One region of the Halomonas sp. PGE1 genome, then DNA from elsewhere that is predicted to be linked to it. Evidence: riboswitches for the same ligand, from Rfam matches in the RefSeq annotation. Region 1 holds a riboswitch; the other holds the start of a gene.
The links. Region 1 has a riboswitch for thiamine pyrophosphate ahead of tenA (thiaminase II). Riboswitches for the same ligand answer to the same signal wherever they lie in the genome.
Positions count from the first base shown of each region.

Region 2: it holds a riboswitch for thiamine pyrophosphate, as region 1 does, so the genes downstream of both, HIR79_RS16560 (sodium:solute symporter family transporter) here and tenA (thiaminase II) in region 1, are expected to answer to the same signal.

Region 1 covers NZ_CP053032.1:1,417,870-1,425,396, reverse strand. Annotated here, with positions in the region: gene HIR79_RS06720 (zinc-dependent alcohol dehydrogenase) at 1-804, opposite strand, end outside; gene HIR79_RS06715 (CDP-alcohol phosphatidyltransferase family protein) at 1,021-1,767, shown strand; TPP riboswitch at 1,810-1,945, shown strand; gene tenA (thiaminase II) at 2,032-2,700, shown strand; gene thiC (phosphomethylpyrimidine synthase ThiC) at 2,777-4,681, shown strand; gene HIR79_RS06700 (cytochrome b) at 4,772-5,353, shown strand; partial or broken gene HIR79_RS06695 (sugar phosphorylase) at 5,410-7,186, shown strand; gene HIR79_RS06690 (glycosyltransferase family protein) at 7,248-7,527, opposite strand, start outside.
Region 2 covers NZ_CP053032.1:3,531,198-3,538,724, reverse strand. Annotated here, with positions in the region: gene HIR79_RS16585 (LysR family transcriptional regulator) at 1-278, opposite strand, end outside; gene HIR79_RS16580 (CoA-acylating methylmalonate-semialdehyde dehydrogenase) at 498-1,997, shown strand; gene HIR79_RS16575 (sensor domain-containing diguanylate cyclase) at 2,130-3,977, shown strand; gene HIR79_RS16570 (peroxidase-related enzyme) at 4,088-4,675, shown strand; gene HIR79_RS16565 (HNH endonuclease) at 4,746-5,501, shown strand; TPP riboswitch at 5,597-5,707, shown strand; gene HIR79_RS16560 (sodium:solute symporter family transporter) at 5,697-7,103, shown strand; gene HIR79_RS16555 (TenA family protein) at 7,100-7,527, shown strand, end outside.

The DNA of each region.
Region 1 (7,527 bases):
GCGCTCGGCGGGCAGGCGGCCCACCTGGCTGCCGATCAGCTTGAGCCGCCGGGAATGGAAGGCCTCCCCCAGCGGCAGGCTCGCCTCGCGATCGCCGTACCAGCTCATCTCCACCACCCGCGCCTCATCGCCGGCCAGCGCCAGCGCCTGGCGCAGCCCCTCGGGGTTGCCGCTGGCGTGGATCACCAGGTCGTTGTCCCCCGGCGCCTCGCCGGCCAGGCAGAAATCGACGCCCAGGGCGCGGGCGAGCTCGGCCCGCCCCGGCGAGACGTCCACCAGACATACCCGGGTGCCGGGAATCGCCGCGCAGAGCCAGGCCACCAGGGCGCCCACCACGCCGGCACCGATCACCGCGATGCGGTCGCCCAGGCGCGGCTCGGCGTCCCAGCAGCCGTTGAGCGCGGTCTCCATGTTGGCGGCGAGCACCGCCCGGGCGGCGGGCAGACCCGCCGGCAGCGGCGTGACGGCGGCGGCCGGCACCACGTAGCGGTCCTGGTGGGGATGCAGGCAGAACACCTCCCGGCCCAGCAGCGCCGCGGGGCCTGCCTCGACCACCCCGACGCTGACATAGCCGTACTTCACCGGCCAGGGGAAGTCGCCGACCTGGAAGGGGGCGCGCATGCGCTGCCGCTCGCTCTCGGGCACCCGCCCCTGAAAGACCAGCGCCTCGGTGCCGCGGCTGATGCCGCCGAACAGCGCCCTCACCCGGACCTCCCCCTCGCCGGCGGCGGGCAACGGCTCCGCGCGCAGTTCACCGTGACCCGGGGCCAGGGTCCAGAAGGCGGTGGCGGTGTCGACGGACATGGCGGCTCCAGCGGTGAGGCGGGCGAATACTTCTACAATAATGGTACAGTAACATGCAAATGAACAATTTTATCGCTGCCGGCGGCCCAGGGCGGTGCCGACTGCTAGTGTGGTGGTCATGAGCCCATCGCGTTCAGCATAGCGGCTATGCCTCGCCACCATGGCCGTCGACAACGGCCATCGACAGCGGCGATCGACAACCATCAGGGAGCCCGGATGCCCTCTCCTCTCTCATCCCACCCGCCTGCGCAAGGGCCCGCCGAGGCGACGCGGCCTTGGCGCCTGGCCATGGAGCTGGCGCTGGGCGGTCTCACCCTGCTCGGGCTTCTGGCCTCGCTGGGGCTGGTGGGGTCATGGGTAGCGCCGCTGGCCATCGCCACCTACCTGGGGATGGCGGCCCTGCTGTGGCGCGCCCTGCGCCGCCGCCCCATGCGCCAGGGCGGGCTGGGCGCGGCCAACCGGGTCACCCTGGCGCGAGGCGTGCTGGTGGCCCTGCTGGCCGGCACCCTGGCCGACCCGGCCCTGCTGGCCACCCACGGAGAGTGGCTCTTCGCCCTGGCGCTGGTCGCCCTGGCCCTGGACGGCGTGGATGGCTGGGTGGCTCGACGCACCGGCAGCGCCAGCGCCGTGGGGGCCCGCTTCGACATGGAGCTCGACGCCTTCTTCATCCTGATGCTCTGCCTGGCGCTGCTGCTGCTGGAGCGCGTCGGCCCCTGGGTGCTGGCCATTGGCGCCATGCGCTACGCCTTCGTGGCGGCGAGCTGGCGCTGGCCCTGGCTCGCCGGCGAGCTGCCGGACAGCCTGCGCCGCAAGGCGGTCTGCGTGTGGCAGGTGGCGGCGCTGATGCTGGCTCTGCTGCCGGCCACGCCCGGCCTGATCGCCACCTGGCTGGCCGCCACCGCCCTGGCGGGGCTCACCCTCTCCTTCGCCGTGGACGTGCGCTGGCTCTACCACCATCGATAAGCCTCGGGGCTGGCAAATGCCCCCGGGCCTGCTAGAGTGGGCCTTCGCTTGACGGGGTGCCGGTGGAACCGGCTGAGATCGCTATACGACAGTGCGCCACACCGGCGCGGTCGTCACGGCGGGGCCCGTTGAACCTGATCCGGTTAGTACCGGCGTAGGAATCAAGCGGCGGCCTCCCCCGGCTACCCCCGTGTAGCGCGCCCCCCAGGCCCCACTCCCTCCCTCGCCCGCACTCCGGATCGTCACCCGACAATCGGAGGCAAGATGGGCTACCGCTTCAGCGACCTCACCGCCGCCTGCCAGGACGACTGGCGCGCCTATATCGAACACGACTTCGTGCGCGGTCTCGCCGAGGGCACCCTCGAGGAGGGCGCCTTTCGCCACTACCTGAAGCAGGACTACCTGTTTCTGATCCACTTTGCCCGGGCCTACGCCCTGGCCGCCTACAAGAGCCGCACCCTGGACGACCTGCGTCAGGCCCATGAGGGGCTCAAGGCCATCGTCGACCTGGAGCTGGGGCTGCACGTGGGCTACTGCCGCGAGTGGGGCATCTCCGAAGCGTCCCTGGCCGAGCTGCCCGAGGCCCGCGCCACCATGGCCTATACCCGCTACGTGCTGGATACCGGCAACCGCGGCGACCTGCTCGACCTGCACGTGGCCCTGGCCCCCTGCCTGGTGGGCTACGGCGAGATCGCCGACTGGATCAACGCCCGCGCCGAAACGGTCCGCGGCGATGCCAACCCCTATGACGCCTGGATCGCCATGTACGAGAGCGAGGAGTTCCAGGCCGCCCGCCGCGCCGAGGAGGCCTGGCTCGACGCCCGCCTGACCGACGTCACCCCGGCGCGCTTCGCCGAGCTCACCCAGGTGTTCCGCGACGCCACCCGGCTCGAGATCGATTTCTGGCAGATGGGGCTGGACCGCGCCCTCTAGCGCCGCCGCCCCACCACACCCCTGACACCCAAGGCCACTCCCCCCGACAACAACAGCCACGACAAGGATTCACGCCATGAGCAAGACCGCCCACTTCCTCGCCGAAACCGCCAAGGTCGACGAGGCCGCCATCCAGCCCCTGCCCGGCTCGCGCAAGGTCTATGTGGAAGGCTCACGCCCCGATATCCGCGTGCCCTTCCGCGAGATCTCGCTCTCGCCGACAAAGACCTCCGGCGCCGACGAGGAGAATCCGCCGCTGCTGGTCTACGACACTTCCGGCCCGTATACCGATCCGAATGCCGAGATCGACCTGCGCCGCGGCCTGCCCGAGCTGCGCCGCGCCTGGATCGAGGCACGCGGCGATACGGAACAGCTCGACGGCCCCACCAGCGAGTACGGTAAGCGCCGCGCCAACGACCCGACGCTCGCCCAGCTGCGCTTCGACCTGACCCGCACGCCGCGGCGCGCGAAGGAAGGGAAGAACGTTACCCAGCTGCACTACGCCCGCCAGGGCATCATTACCCCGGAGATGGAGTTCATCGCCATCCGGGAAAACCAGAGGCGGCAGGCGCTCTCTGCGAAGTACTCAGGCACCGAAGAGGTGGAGCGCATCCTGGGCCACCAGCACCCGGGCCAGGGCTTCGGCGCCCGGCTGCCCGAGGAGATCACCCCGGAGTTCGTGCGCGCAGAAGTCGCTGCCGGCCGGGCGATCATTCCCTGCAACATCAACCATCCGGAATCGGAGCCGATGATCATCGGCCGCAACTTCCTGGTGAAGATCAACGGCAACCTCGGCAACTCCGCGGTGACCTCCTCCATCGAGGAGGAGGTAGACAAGATGACCTGGGGCATCCGCTGGGGCGCGGACACCATCATGGACCTCTCAACCGGGCAGAACATCCATGAGACCCGCGAGTGGATCCTGCGCAACTCGCCGGTGCCCATCGGCACCGTGCCGATCTATCAGGCGCTGGAGAAGGTCAACGGCGTGGCCGAGAACCTCACCTGGGAGGTATTCCGCGACACCCTGATCGAGCAGGCCGAGCAGGGGGTGGACTACTTCACCATCCACGCCGGCGTGCTGCTGCGCTACGTGCCGCTCACCGCCAAGCGGGTCACCGGCATCGTCTCCCGGGGCGGCTCGATCATGGCCAAGTGGTGCCTCTACCATCACCGTGAGAGCTTCCTCTACGAGCACTTCGAGGAGATCTGCGAGATCTGCAAGCGTTACGACGTGGCCTTCTCCCTGGGCGACGGCCTGCGCCCCGGCTCGGTGGCCGACGCCAACGACGAGGCGCAGATGGCCGAGCTCAAGACCCTGGGCGAGCTGACCAGGATCGCCTGGAAGCACGACGTCCAGGTGATGATCGAAGGCCCCGGCCACGTGCCCATGCATCTCGTGAAGGAGAACATGGACAAGCAGCTCGAGTACTGCGACGAGGCGCCCTTCTACACCCTGGGCCCGCTGGTCACCGACATCGCCCCGGGCTACGACCACATCACCTCCGGTATCGGCGCGGCCATGATCGGCTGGTTCGGCTGCGCCATGCTCTGCTACGTCACGCCCAAGGAGCACCTCGGCCTGCCCAACAAGGACGACGTCAAGACCGGCATCATCACCTACAAGATCGCCGCCCATGCGGCGGACCTCGCCAAGGGCCACCCGGCCGCCCAGCGCCGCGACAACGCCCTCTCCAAGGCGCGCTTCGAGTTCCGCTGGGAGGACCAGTTCAACCTCGGGCTGGACCCGGACACCGCCCGGGAGTACCACGACGAGACCCTGCCCAAGGACTCCGCCAAGGTGGCCCACTTCTGCTCCATGTGCGGGCCGAAGTTCTGCTCCATGAAGATCAGCCAGGAGGTGCGAGACTATGCTCGGGATAACGGCCTCGATGGCGATCAGGAAGCGGTGATGAAGGGCATGGAGGAACAGGCGGAGAAGTTCCGCCAGAAGGGCAGTGAGCTCTACCAGGAGGTGTGAAGGTGGTGTAAGCCAGGCGCATGCAGCGCACTCAACGCTGAGTTTGGCTAGGCTGTAGCGGTGCCCCACCTCGATTCCGGGAGACGCCCCATGTCTGAGTTGGAATTGTCAGAGACGGACCGCTACGCCTACCCTCACCGCGTGCTGCACTGGCTGGTGGCCGCGGTGCTGCTGCTGTCGCTGGCCAGCGGCCTGACCCTGGGGTTTCTCGGCTTCGAAGGGGCCATGGAGCGCCTGGGCCGGGCCGGCACCGACTTTCTCTACACCTCCCACAAGTCCCTCGGCGTGGCCCTGCTCGCGCTGATGACCCTGCGGGTGATGACGCGGCTGCTCTATGTGGTGCCCGACCATGACCCGCCGCTGCACCCCTTCCAGCGCATCCTAAGCACCGCGGTGCACCACCTCCTCTACCTGGCGCTGCTGGCCCAGCCGATGCTGGGCTGGGCCGCCACCGCCAGCGGCGACTTTCCGGTGCAGTTCCTGCACTGGCACCTGCCCGGCATCGTGCCGGTGAACGAGGCGCTCTCGGAGCGGCTGTTCGAATGGCACGGCTGGCTGGGCTGGGTGATCCTCGGCCTGATCACCCTGCACATCAGCGGTGCGCTCTACCACTGGCTGATCCGTCGCGACGGCGTGATGGCACGCATGAGTCTCTTCGATCCGGATCGTTAGCGCTGGCACGCTCCCTGCATGGATCGGGCAATGCCCGATCCGACAGGAGCCCGACCATGCCCGACCGTCCGACCTTCACCCCCTCCCTGGCCACGCCGCTCGACGCCGCGGCCTTTCAGAGCCGCGCCCGTGAGCACCTGGCGATGCTGTACGGCCCCCGCGCCGACGAGGTGCTGCGCCGGCTTACGACGCTGCTGGCCCATCAGGCGCCGCCGGCCCCCTCCCCGGGCGAGACCCGCGTGCCGCTGTGGAGCGAGCGCGACCAGTGGCTGATCAGCTACGGCGACAGCCTGCTCGACGGCGAGCGCCCGCCCCTTGCGGTGCTGGGAGACTTCCTCGATACCCGGCTGCCCGACACCTTCAGCGGCGTGCATGTGCTGCCCTTCTTCCCCTGGAGCAGCGACGACGGCTTCTCGGTGATCCACTACCGGGAGGTGGACCCGGCGCTGGGCGACTGGCCCCAGGTGCGTGCCCTGGCCGAGCGGCGCGACCTGGCGGTGGATCTGGTGCTCAACCATGTGTCGCGGGAGTCGCTGTGGTTCGTCGACTACCTGACCGGCAGCCAGCCGGGCCGCGACTACTTCATCGAGCTGGACCCGGAGACCGACCTCTCGGCGGTGGTGCGCCCGCGCAGCTCGCCGCTGCTGGTACCAGTGCCCACCCGCCGCGGCACCCGCCACCTCTGGGCGACCTTCTCCGAGGACCAGATCGACCTGAACTTCGCCAACCCGGACGTGCTGCTGGAGTTCATCGGCATCCTGCTTTTCTACCTCGGCCAGGGCGCCCGCATCGTCCGCCTCGACGCCATCGCCTACCTGTGGAAGCGGGTAGGCACCCCCTGCATCCACCTGCCCGAAACCCACGAGGTGGTGCGCCTGCTGCGCGCCGTGGTGGATCATGTGGCTCCGAGCACCCTGCTGCTCACCGAGACCAACGTGCCCCACCACGAGAACCTCAGCTACTTCGGTCTAGAACGGCTGGCAGAGGGCGGGGAGCCCGACGAGGCGCATCTGGTCTACCAGTTCTCGCTGCCGCCGCTGCTGCTGCACACCCTGACCAGCGGCGACGCCAGCCTGCTGGCCAGCTGGCTCGAGAGCCTGCCCGAACTGCCCCCGGGCTGCAGCTATCTCAACTTCACCGCCAGCCACGACGGCATCGGCGTGCGCCCCCTGGAGGGCTGGCTGCCCCCCCCATGAGATCGAGGCGCTGCTGGAGCTGATGCATCGCTTCGGCGGCTTCGTCAGCATGCGCAAGCGCCCCGACGGCGAGGACGCACCCTACGAGATCAACATCACCTGGTTCGACGCCATGCAGGGCACCCGGCGCGGCCGTGATCCCTGGCAGATCGAGCGCTTCCTGTGCAGCCAGCACCTGATGCTGGCCCTGCAGGGCATCCCGGCGCTCTACCTGCACTGCCTGACCGGTACCCTCAACGACCTGGAGGGCGTGGAGCGCAGCGGCCGGCTGCGTTCGATCAACCGCCGCCGCTGGCACCTGGACGAGCTCGACGAGCTGCTCGACAGCCGCAATACCCCCACCCGGGAGGTCTTCCTGGCGCTCAAGCGGCGCCTGGCCATCCGCCGCGCCGAGCCCTGCTTCCATCCCGATGCCCCCCAGCGAGTGCTGCCAGCCCCGCCGGCGCTGCTGGTGCTCCAGCGTGGCCCGCTGGCGGGCGGCCGGCGTCTGCTGGCGATCCATAACGTCAGCGACCAGCGCCAGCCACTGGCGGCGCTGGCCGAGGGGGAGTGGTTCGACCTGCTGGAGAATGTGCCCTGGGCGGGTCAGGAGAGCCTCGCCCCCTATCGCACCCTGTGGCTGGTCCAGCAGTCCTGAACGACAGGAACATCGTTGGAGGCTATGCCGGCGCCTCGCACTACGCTGTGATCCGACCTGGTTACACTTCCCCAGCGTTATCGGCCTCCACGGCATCGTGGAGGCGGCTCAGCAGGTCGGGGATGGCGGAGCGCACGCGGTTCCAGCTGGGGATGAAGGGACGCTCGCCGGGATTGTCGAGGAAGGCGTTGCCGGCCTCCAGCAGGTTGGCGGCGAACAGCTCCACGGCGCGCTCCTCGGCGTGACGGTCCAGGGCGAGGCCGTTCATCACCGCGTCGTGATGGTAGGCCTCGATCAGGTCCAGGGCGAGGCGGTAGTAGGTGGCCTTGAGGGTGCGGAAC
Region 2 (7,527 bases), 1.8 Mb from region 1:
TGGCCGCTGATCTGGTGGTTCTTGTCGGTGAGGCTCTCGCCGGCCTCGAAGGCGTGGCGGGCCATCTCCTCGGCGTGGGCGAGCAGCTGCTGGCCCGCCTCGGTGAGGTGGTAGCCGTGGGTGCTGCGCTCGAAGAGCTGGGTGTTGAGCTTCTGCTCGAAGCGCCGGGTGCGCCGCGACAGGGTAGAGTGGTCGAGCCCCAGGCGGCGGGCGGCATCGGTGAGCCGCTGGCTGCGGGCCACCTCGAGAAAGATCTGGATATCCTGCCAGTCGAGCATGGGGGCCTCGCCGAAGATGGGAGTCGGGTTTGCTTGTGCATGAATGCACAAACAATGTGCCCGAGTGCCCGTTGTCACACCATCCGACCTCTGGATAGACTCGTTTCTATCACCTTCCGTGTTTTTATACACACAAAGTCTAATGCCAGGGTGATCCACGGCAACGTCAACAACAAGCCGATCCCCCGGGCAGCGACAGCACAGAGAGGAGCACGCCCCATGTCAGTCCGCGAAATCCCCATGATCATCGACGGCCAGCCCGTCCAGTCCCAGAGCCAGGAGTGGCGCGACGTGGTCAACCCGGCCACCCAGGAGGTGGTCGCCCGGGTGCCGTTCTGCACCGCGGAGGAGGTGGAGCGCGCCGTGGCCAGCGCCAAGGAGGCCTTCAAGACCTGGCGCAAGGTGCCCCTGGGCAAGCGCATGCGCATCATGCTCAAGCTGCAGGCGCTGATCCGCGAGCACACCGACGAGCTGGCCGCGCTGATCACCGAGGAGCACGGCAAGACCCTGCCCGACGCCGTGGGCGAAGTGGGCCGCGGCCTGGAGGTGGTGGAGCACGCCTGCTCGATCACCAGCCTGCAGCTGGGCGAGCTGGCCGAGAACGCGGCAAGCGAGGTGGACGTCTACACCATGCACCAGCCGCTGGGCGTGGGCGCCGGCATCACTGCCTTCAACTTCCCGATCATGCTGCCCTGCTTCATGTTCCCGCTGGCCATCGCCACCGGTAACACCTTCGTGCTCAAGCCCTCCGAGCAGGACCCGAGCTCCACCATGCGCCTGGTCGAGCTGGCCCACGAGGCAGGCATCCCGGCCGGCGTACTCAACGTGGTCCACGGCGGCCCGGACGTCGCCAACCAGATCGCCGACCATGCCGACATCAAGGCGCTCTCCTTCATCGGCTCCACCCACGTGGGCTCGCTGCTCTACAACCGCGCCGCCGCTGCCGGCAAGCGCATGCAGTCGATGATGGGCGCCAAGAACCACTGCGTGATCATGCCCGATGCCAACCGCAGCCAGGCCATCAACAACCTGCTCGGCTCCGCCTATGGCGCCGCCGGCCAGCGCTGCATGGCCAACTCCGTGGTGGTGCTGGTGGGCGAGGCCCGCGAGTGGCTGGAGGATATCGTCGAGGGCACCCGCAGCATGAAGGTGGGCCCCGGCACCCAGACCGACGCCGACCTCGGCCCGCTGGTCTCTCCCCAGGCCAAGGAGCGCGTCGAGCGGCTGATCACTGCCGGCGAGAAGGAGGGCGCGAAGCTGCTGGTGGACGGCCGCGGCTACCAGGTCGAGGGCTACCCGAACGGCAACTTCGTCGGCCCGACCCTGTTCGCCGACGTGACCCCGGAGATGAGCATCTACCGCGAGGAGATCTTCGGCCCGGTGCTTTGCGTGGTGACCGTCGACACCCTGGACGAGGCGATCGAGTTCATCAACGCCAACCCCAACGGCAACGGCACCTCCATCTTCACCAACTCCGGCTGGGTGGCGCGCCGCTTCGAGACCGACATCGACGTGGGCCAGATCGGCATCAACGTGCCGATCCCGGTGCCGGTCGCCTACTTCAGCTTCACCGGCTCCCGGGCCTCCAAGCTGGGCGACCTGGGCCCCAACGGCAAGCAGGCGATCGCCTTCTGGACCCAGACCAAGACCGTCACCGCCCGCTGGTACGAGCCGGAGAACGTCTCCAGCGGCATCAACAGCACCATCTCGCTGAGCTGATCACCTCCGCTCGGTAACGACAGGGCCCCGCCTCGAGAGAGGCGGGGCCCTGTGCGTTGATGGCCTTCGACCGGATGGTCAGGCAGAACTGCTAGAGTGCAGGCATCGTACGGATACGATACCGGAGCTCTCGTGACTCGCCCATTTCCCCGCCTGCCGTCGGCCCTGGCCGCCTGGCTGCTGCTTGCCTGCCTGCTGGCCTCGCCGGCCCGGGCCGCGCTCGATGTTGCCGACCCTTTCGATGGGCTCAACCTGGGCCCGCAGGTGCAGCTGCTGGAGGATGTCGATCGCGAGTTCACCATCGACGACCTGCTCTCCCGGGATGACGACCTGCCCTGGCGGTCCTCAGAGCAGGAGACCCTCAACTTCAGCTTCTCCGACTCTGCCTGGTGGCTGCAGGTGGAGCTCGTCAACGCCAGCGAGGCGCCGTTGAGACGCCTGCTGGAGCTGGCCATGCCGCTGCATGACTATCTGGACGCCTGGGTGGTCGACGAGGCGGGGGAGGTGGTCGCCGAATGGCAGACCGGCAACCGGCGTGCCTTCGACACGCGCCCGGTGGCCCACCGCACCTTCGTGCTGCCCATCGTGCTGCCGCCCGGCGAGACGCGCCGCGTGATCCTGCGGTTGGATACCCACGATGGCCTCTTCGATGCCACGCCGCTCTACCTGCTGAGCGACGCCAGTTTCCTGCAGAAGGCCCAGCGCGAACTGATGGCCTTCAGCCTCTACTTCGGCGCTCTGCTGGCGCTGATGATCTTCAATCTGCTGCTGTTCCTGGCTATCCGGGAGCGCAGCCTGCTGCATTATGTGGTCTACCTCGGCACCTTCTTCGTGCTGATGTTCGCGGCGCGGGGCTTTGCCTACCAGTACTGGTGGCCGAACTGGCCGACCTTCAACAACCAGATGCTGCCGCTGACCATCGGGCTCTTCGCCGTCACCCTGGCCAGTTTCAGCAGCAGCTACCTCAACCTGCGCCGGCACGCGCCGCGACTGTCATGGGGGCTGCACGGGGTGGCGGGCCTGTGCCTGGCGAGTGCGCTGCCGGCGCTGCAGGGGCACTACGCTCCGGTGTTCCGCGTCATGATCCCCGCCGCCATCCTGCTCTCCCTGTTGATGCTCTCCGTGGCCGTGTGGCGCAGCTGGCTGGGCGACCGCCTGGCACAGATCTTCCTTGTGGCCTGGTGTGTGCTGCTGGTGGGGATCGCGCTCTACTTCCTGCGCGTGGCCGGGGTGCTGCCCTATAACGTCTTCACCGAGTACGCCGTGCAGGCGGGCTCGGGCATCGAGTTCCTGCTGCTGGCCTTCGGGCTGGCCTACAAGATCAACCTGCTCAAGAACGAGAAGCTCGCCGCCGAGCGGGCCACCCATGAGCTGCAGCGCTCGCACAACCAGCGGCTGGAGGCCGAGGTGGATGAGCGCACCCGTGAGCTCGAAGCCGCCAACCAGCGGCTCGCCGCCATGGCCCGCACCGACCCCTTGACCGGGCTGCTCAACCGCCGCCAGTTCCATGAGCTCGTTGATGCGGAGCTCCTGCAGCGTCGCCGCAGCGGCCGGGCGCTGCTCTTCGCCGTGATGGATATCGATGCCTTCAAGGCCTACAACGACACCTACGGCCATCAGGCCGGTGACGAGGTGCTCAGGCGTGTCTCCGCGCTGCTGCAGCAACATTTCCGCCGCGCTGGCGACCGTCTGTTCCGCCTGGGCGGCGAGGAGTTCGGCCTGCTGCTGGAGGTCGATACTCTGGACCAGGGCCGGCATGTCATGGAGGCCTTCCGTCAGTCGTTGGAGGACCTCGCCATTCCCCACGTGCAGGCAGAGGGCGGAGTGGTCACCGCCTCCTTCGGGCTGGTCTGCTGCAATGACTTCCAGAGGGTGCCGGATGCCGAACGGCTCTACCGGGAGGCCGACGAGGCGATGTACCAGGCCAAGGACCGCAATCGCAACCGGGTGGTGACCCGGGCCATCCTCGGCGAGACGTGAGCGGCGCTCGTGGCGCTCGTGGCGCTTGCGACGATCGTCCGCATGGACAGTCACTTGACGCTGACGTTAACTGGAGGTTTCCAACAACAACCACAACGCCAGGAGCCATCATGACCGCGCCCATCAGCCGCTTTCCCATCCCCGAGTCGATCCAGGACCTTCCCGAGGACATCCGCGACGCCATGCTGGCGGTGCAGGAGAAGGCCGGCTTCATCCCCAACGTCTTCCTGATGCTGGCCCACCGCCCGGCCGAGTTCCGCGCCTTCTTCGCCTACCACGACGCCCTGATGGAGAGGGAGGCCGACACCCTCACCAAGGCGGAGAAGGAGATGATCGTGGTGGCCACCAGCGCCCGCAACCGGTGCCTCTACTGCGTGGTGGCCCACGGTGCTCTGGTGCGCATCTACAGCAAGGACCCGCTGCTGGCCGACCAGGTCGCCATCAATCAACGCGTCGCTGGCCTCAGCGAGCGCCACCGGGTGATGCTCGACTTCGCCATGCACAGCGGCCTGGAGGTCGGCGAGCTCACCGACGAGTGGCAGACCCGCCTGCTGGAGGTCGGCTTCACCCAGGACGACATCTGGGACATCGGCGCCATCGCCGCCTTCTTCGGCATGTCCAACCGCCTGGTCACCCTCGCTGGCACCCCGCCCAACGAGGAGTTCTACCTGATGGGCCGGGTGCCGAGGGAGAAGTAACGTCGTTGGCATCCAGAAGGGCTGCCGGTACGCTCGAAGATGAAAAGGGGAATGATGCGAGGCATGTTCAGTGGCAGAGCGTAAGGCATGGAGCGACCAAGACCGACTGCAGGCGCTGGCGCTCTACTGCCGCCTGAGCTTCGGTCAGTTGCATCGCGAGCGGCCCGAGGTCATTCACCTGGCCGAGCAGATGGGCCGCTCTGCCAGCTCGGTGGCCATGAAGCTCTCCAACTACGCGAGCCTCGACCCAGAGGTACGGGCGCTGGGCAAAAAGGGGCTGTCGGGTGCCTCACGCCAGGATCGCCTGCTGTGGGAGCGCTTTATCGCCGACCCGAAGAGTGTCGCCGCCGAGAGTGAGTCGGCCTGGGTAGAGCTCGATCCCTGTGGCGATAGTGCCGAGGCAGATGAGGATTACACCGGCAGCGAGGCCTATGCCCTGCAGCGACGGCGTATTGGGCAGTCGCTATTCCGCAAGGCCGTGATGGTGCGCTACGACACGCGATGCGTGATTACCGGGCTTCGTCACGAGGATCTACTGATTGCGAGCCATATCGTGCCTTGGCAGGCGCGCCCAGAGTCTCGCCTCGATCCCGCTAATGGGCTCTGCCTCAACGCGCTCCATGACCGCGCCTTCGATAAGGGACTGCTGGCCATCGACGACCGGGACCGCATTCGCATCTCTCCTGAGCTGACCGGCGCGGCCCCCAACGGCCGGCTCAAGGCGCAGCTCCATGACCTCGAGGGCCAGCCCTTGATCCTGAGCCCTCGCGCCTTTCCGAACCGAGACTATCTCGCCTGGCACTTCCGGGAGTGCTTCCGACGCTGATACCCCCGGCGACCCCTGGCCGCCGGCCCATGGCCTCGCTATGATGCCTCCGGCCCGTCGTGTCGCCGACAGCGGCGGGCCCACACAATTCATTCACTTGTCGCCAGGGGAGTCCCGCCGCATCCGCGGGGGCTGAGAGGGCCAAGCGCCGACCCTGGAACCTGATCCGGTTCATACCGGCGGAGGAAGCGCGACATGCCTTACCTGACGTCTGCCGTGCTCGGCGCGGCGCTTCTGTGCTTTGCTTTCCTGGGCCTGCGGGCCCGCCGGGCCGATGGCCTGCTCGATGACTACGTCACCGCCCGCAACTCCCAGGGCGCCCAGGCCATCGGCCTGTCGTTCCTGGCCTCCAGCATGGGGGCCTGGATCCTCTTCGCGCCGCCGGAGATCGGCGCCTTCGTGGGGCCGGTGGCGCTGGCCGGCTACGCCATCGGCTCGTCGCTGCCCTTTATCGTGCTGGGGCTCTACGGCCCGGCGATCCGTCGCCACCTGCCGCAGGGGCGCAGCATCGGCGAGTTCGCGGAGTCCTGCTACGGCGCCGGGGTGCGGCGCTGGGTCTCCTTCGTCTCGGTGGCCTACATGGCGATCTTCCTGGCCGCCGAGCTCACCGCCATCGGCGCCATCGCCGCGCTGCTCTCCGACGTGCCGCCGGCGCTGGTGATCCTCGGGGTGGCGGTGGTCACCCTGGTCTACACCACCCTGGGCGGGCTGCGGGCGAGCCTCGCCACCGACCGCTGGCAGGCCTGGCTGCTGCTGGCCCTGCTGGTGCTGGTGGGCGGCGTGGCCTGGTGGTGGCTGCCGCCCATGCCGGCCGAAGCCGTGATGCCCTCCATTCCCACGAGCAGCGCGCTCTCGGTGGCGCTCACCCTGGTGATCGCTGTCACCGCGGCCAACCTCTTCCATCAGGGCTACTGGCAGCGGGTGTGGGCCGCCGAGGATGACCGCGCCCTGGCCCGTGGGGCCCTGCTGGGCGGGGCCAGCAGCCTGCTGGTGGTGATGGCTATCGGCGGGCTCGGCATCGTGGCGGCCATGCATGCGCTGCCGCTCGGCGAGCCGCCGATTCCCTTCTTCGCGCTGCTCTCCGCCGCGCCGGCCTGGCTGGCGCTGCCGGCCCTGGTGCTGGCGGTGACCCTGGTGGCCTCCAGCGTCGATACCCTGCAGAACGCCATCGCCTCCATGGCGGTGGCCAGCTCCGGCCGGCGCGGGCTCTCGGTGCGGGCGGCGCGCCTGGTCACGGTGGCGCTGATGCTGCCGGTGGTGTGGGTGGCGCTGCAGGGCTTCTCGGTGCTGCGGCTGTTCCTGATCGCCGACCTGCTGTGTGCCGCCATCGTGGTGCCGGTGCTGCTGGGCCTGTGGCGTCGCATGTCGCCGCTCGCCGCCGTGGCGGGCGGCGTGGCCGGACTGCTCGGCGCGGTGCTGCCGGGCTCGATCACCCTGGGCAGCCTCTCCGCCGGGGTGCTGGCGGCCACCTTCCCGGAGAGCATTCCGACGCTTCCGCCCTTCCTGGGGGCGCTGCTCGCCTCCACGCTGGTGAGCCTGCTGATCGCCTGGCGGTACCCGGGGGCGAGATTCCAACCGACACTCCAAGGAGATGCCCGATGACGACTCGAGCCGACTGGACCGCCTGGGCGGCGCAGCAGGACGCACCGCGCCTCACCGACTGGCTGCGCGAGATCAGCGAGCCCGACTGGTCCGCCACCGTGAACCACCCGCTGTTCGACGCCATGGCCGAGGGGCGGATTTCCGGTGCCGACTTCGCCGCCTACATGGTGCAGGACTACGGCTTCGTGGACCCCTTCACCGCGCTGATCGGCTTCGCCATCGGCCGTGCGCCGGGCATGGCCGACCGGGTGGTGCTGGGGCAGTTCATGGGCATGCTGACCAGCGACGAGAACAGCACTTTCCAGCGCACCTTCGAGGCCTTCGCGGTGCCCGTCGCCCAGCGCCAGGCGCCGGACTACCTGCCCGAGACCCGCGCCTTCCAGGTGCTGCTGAGCGAGACCGGCCGCGCCGGAGGCTATGCCGA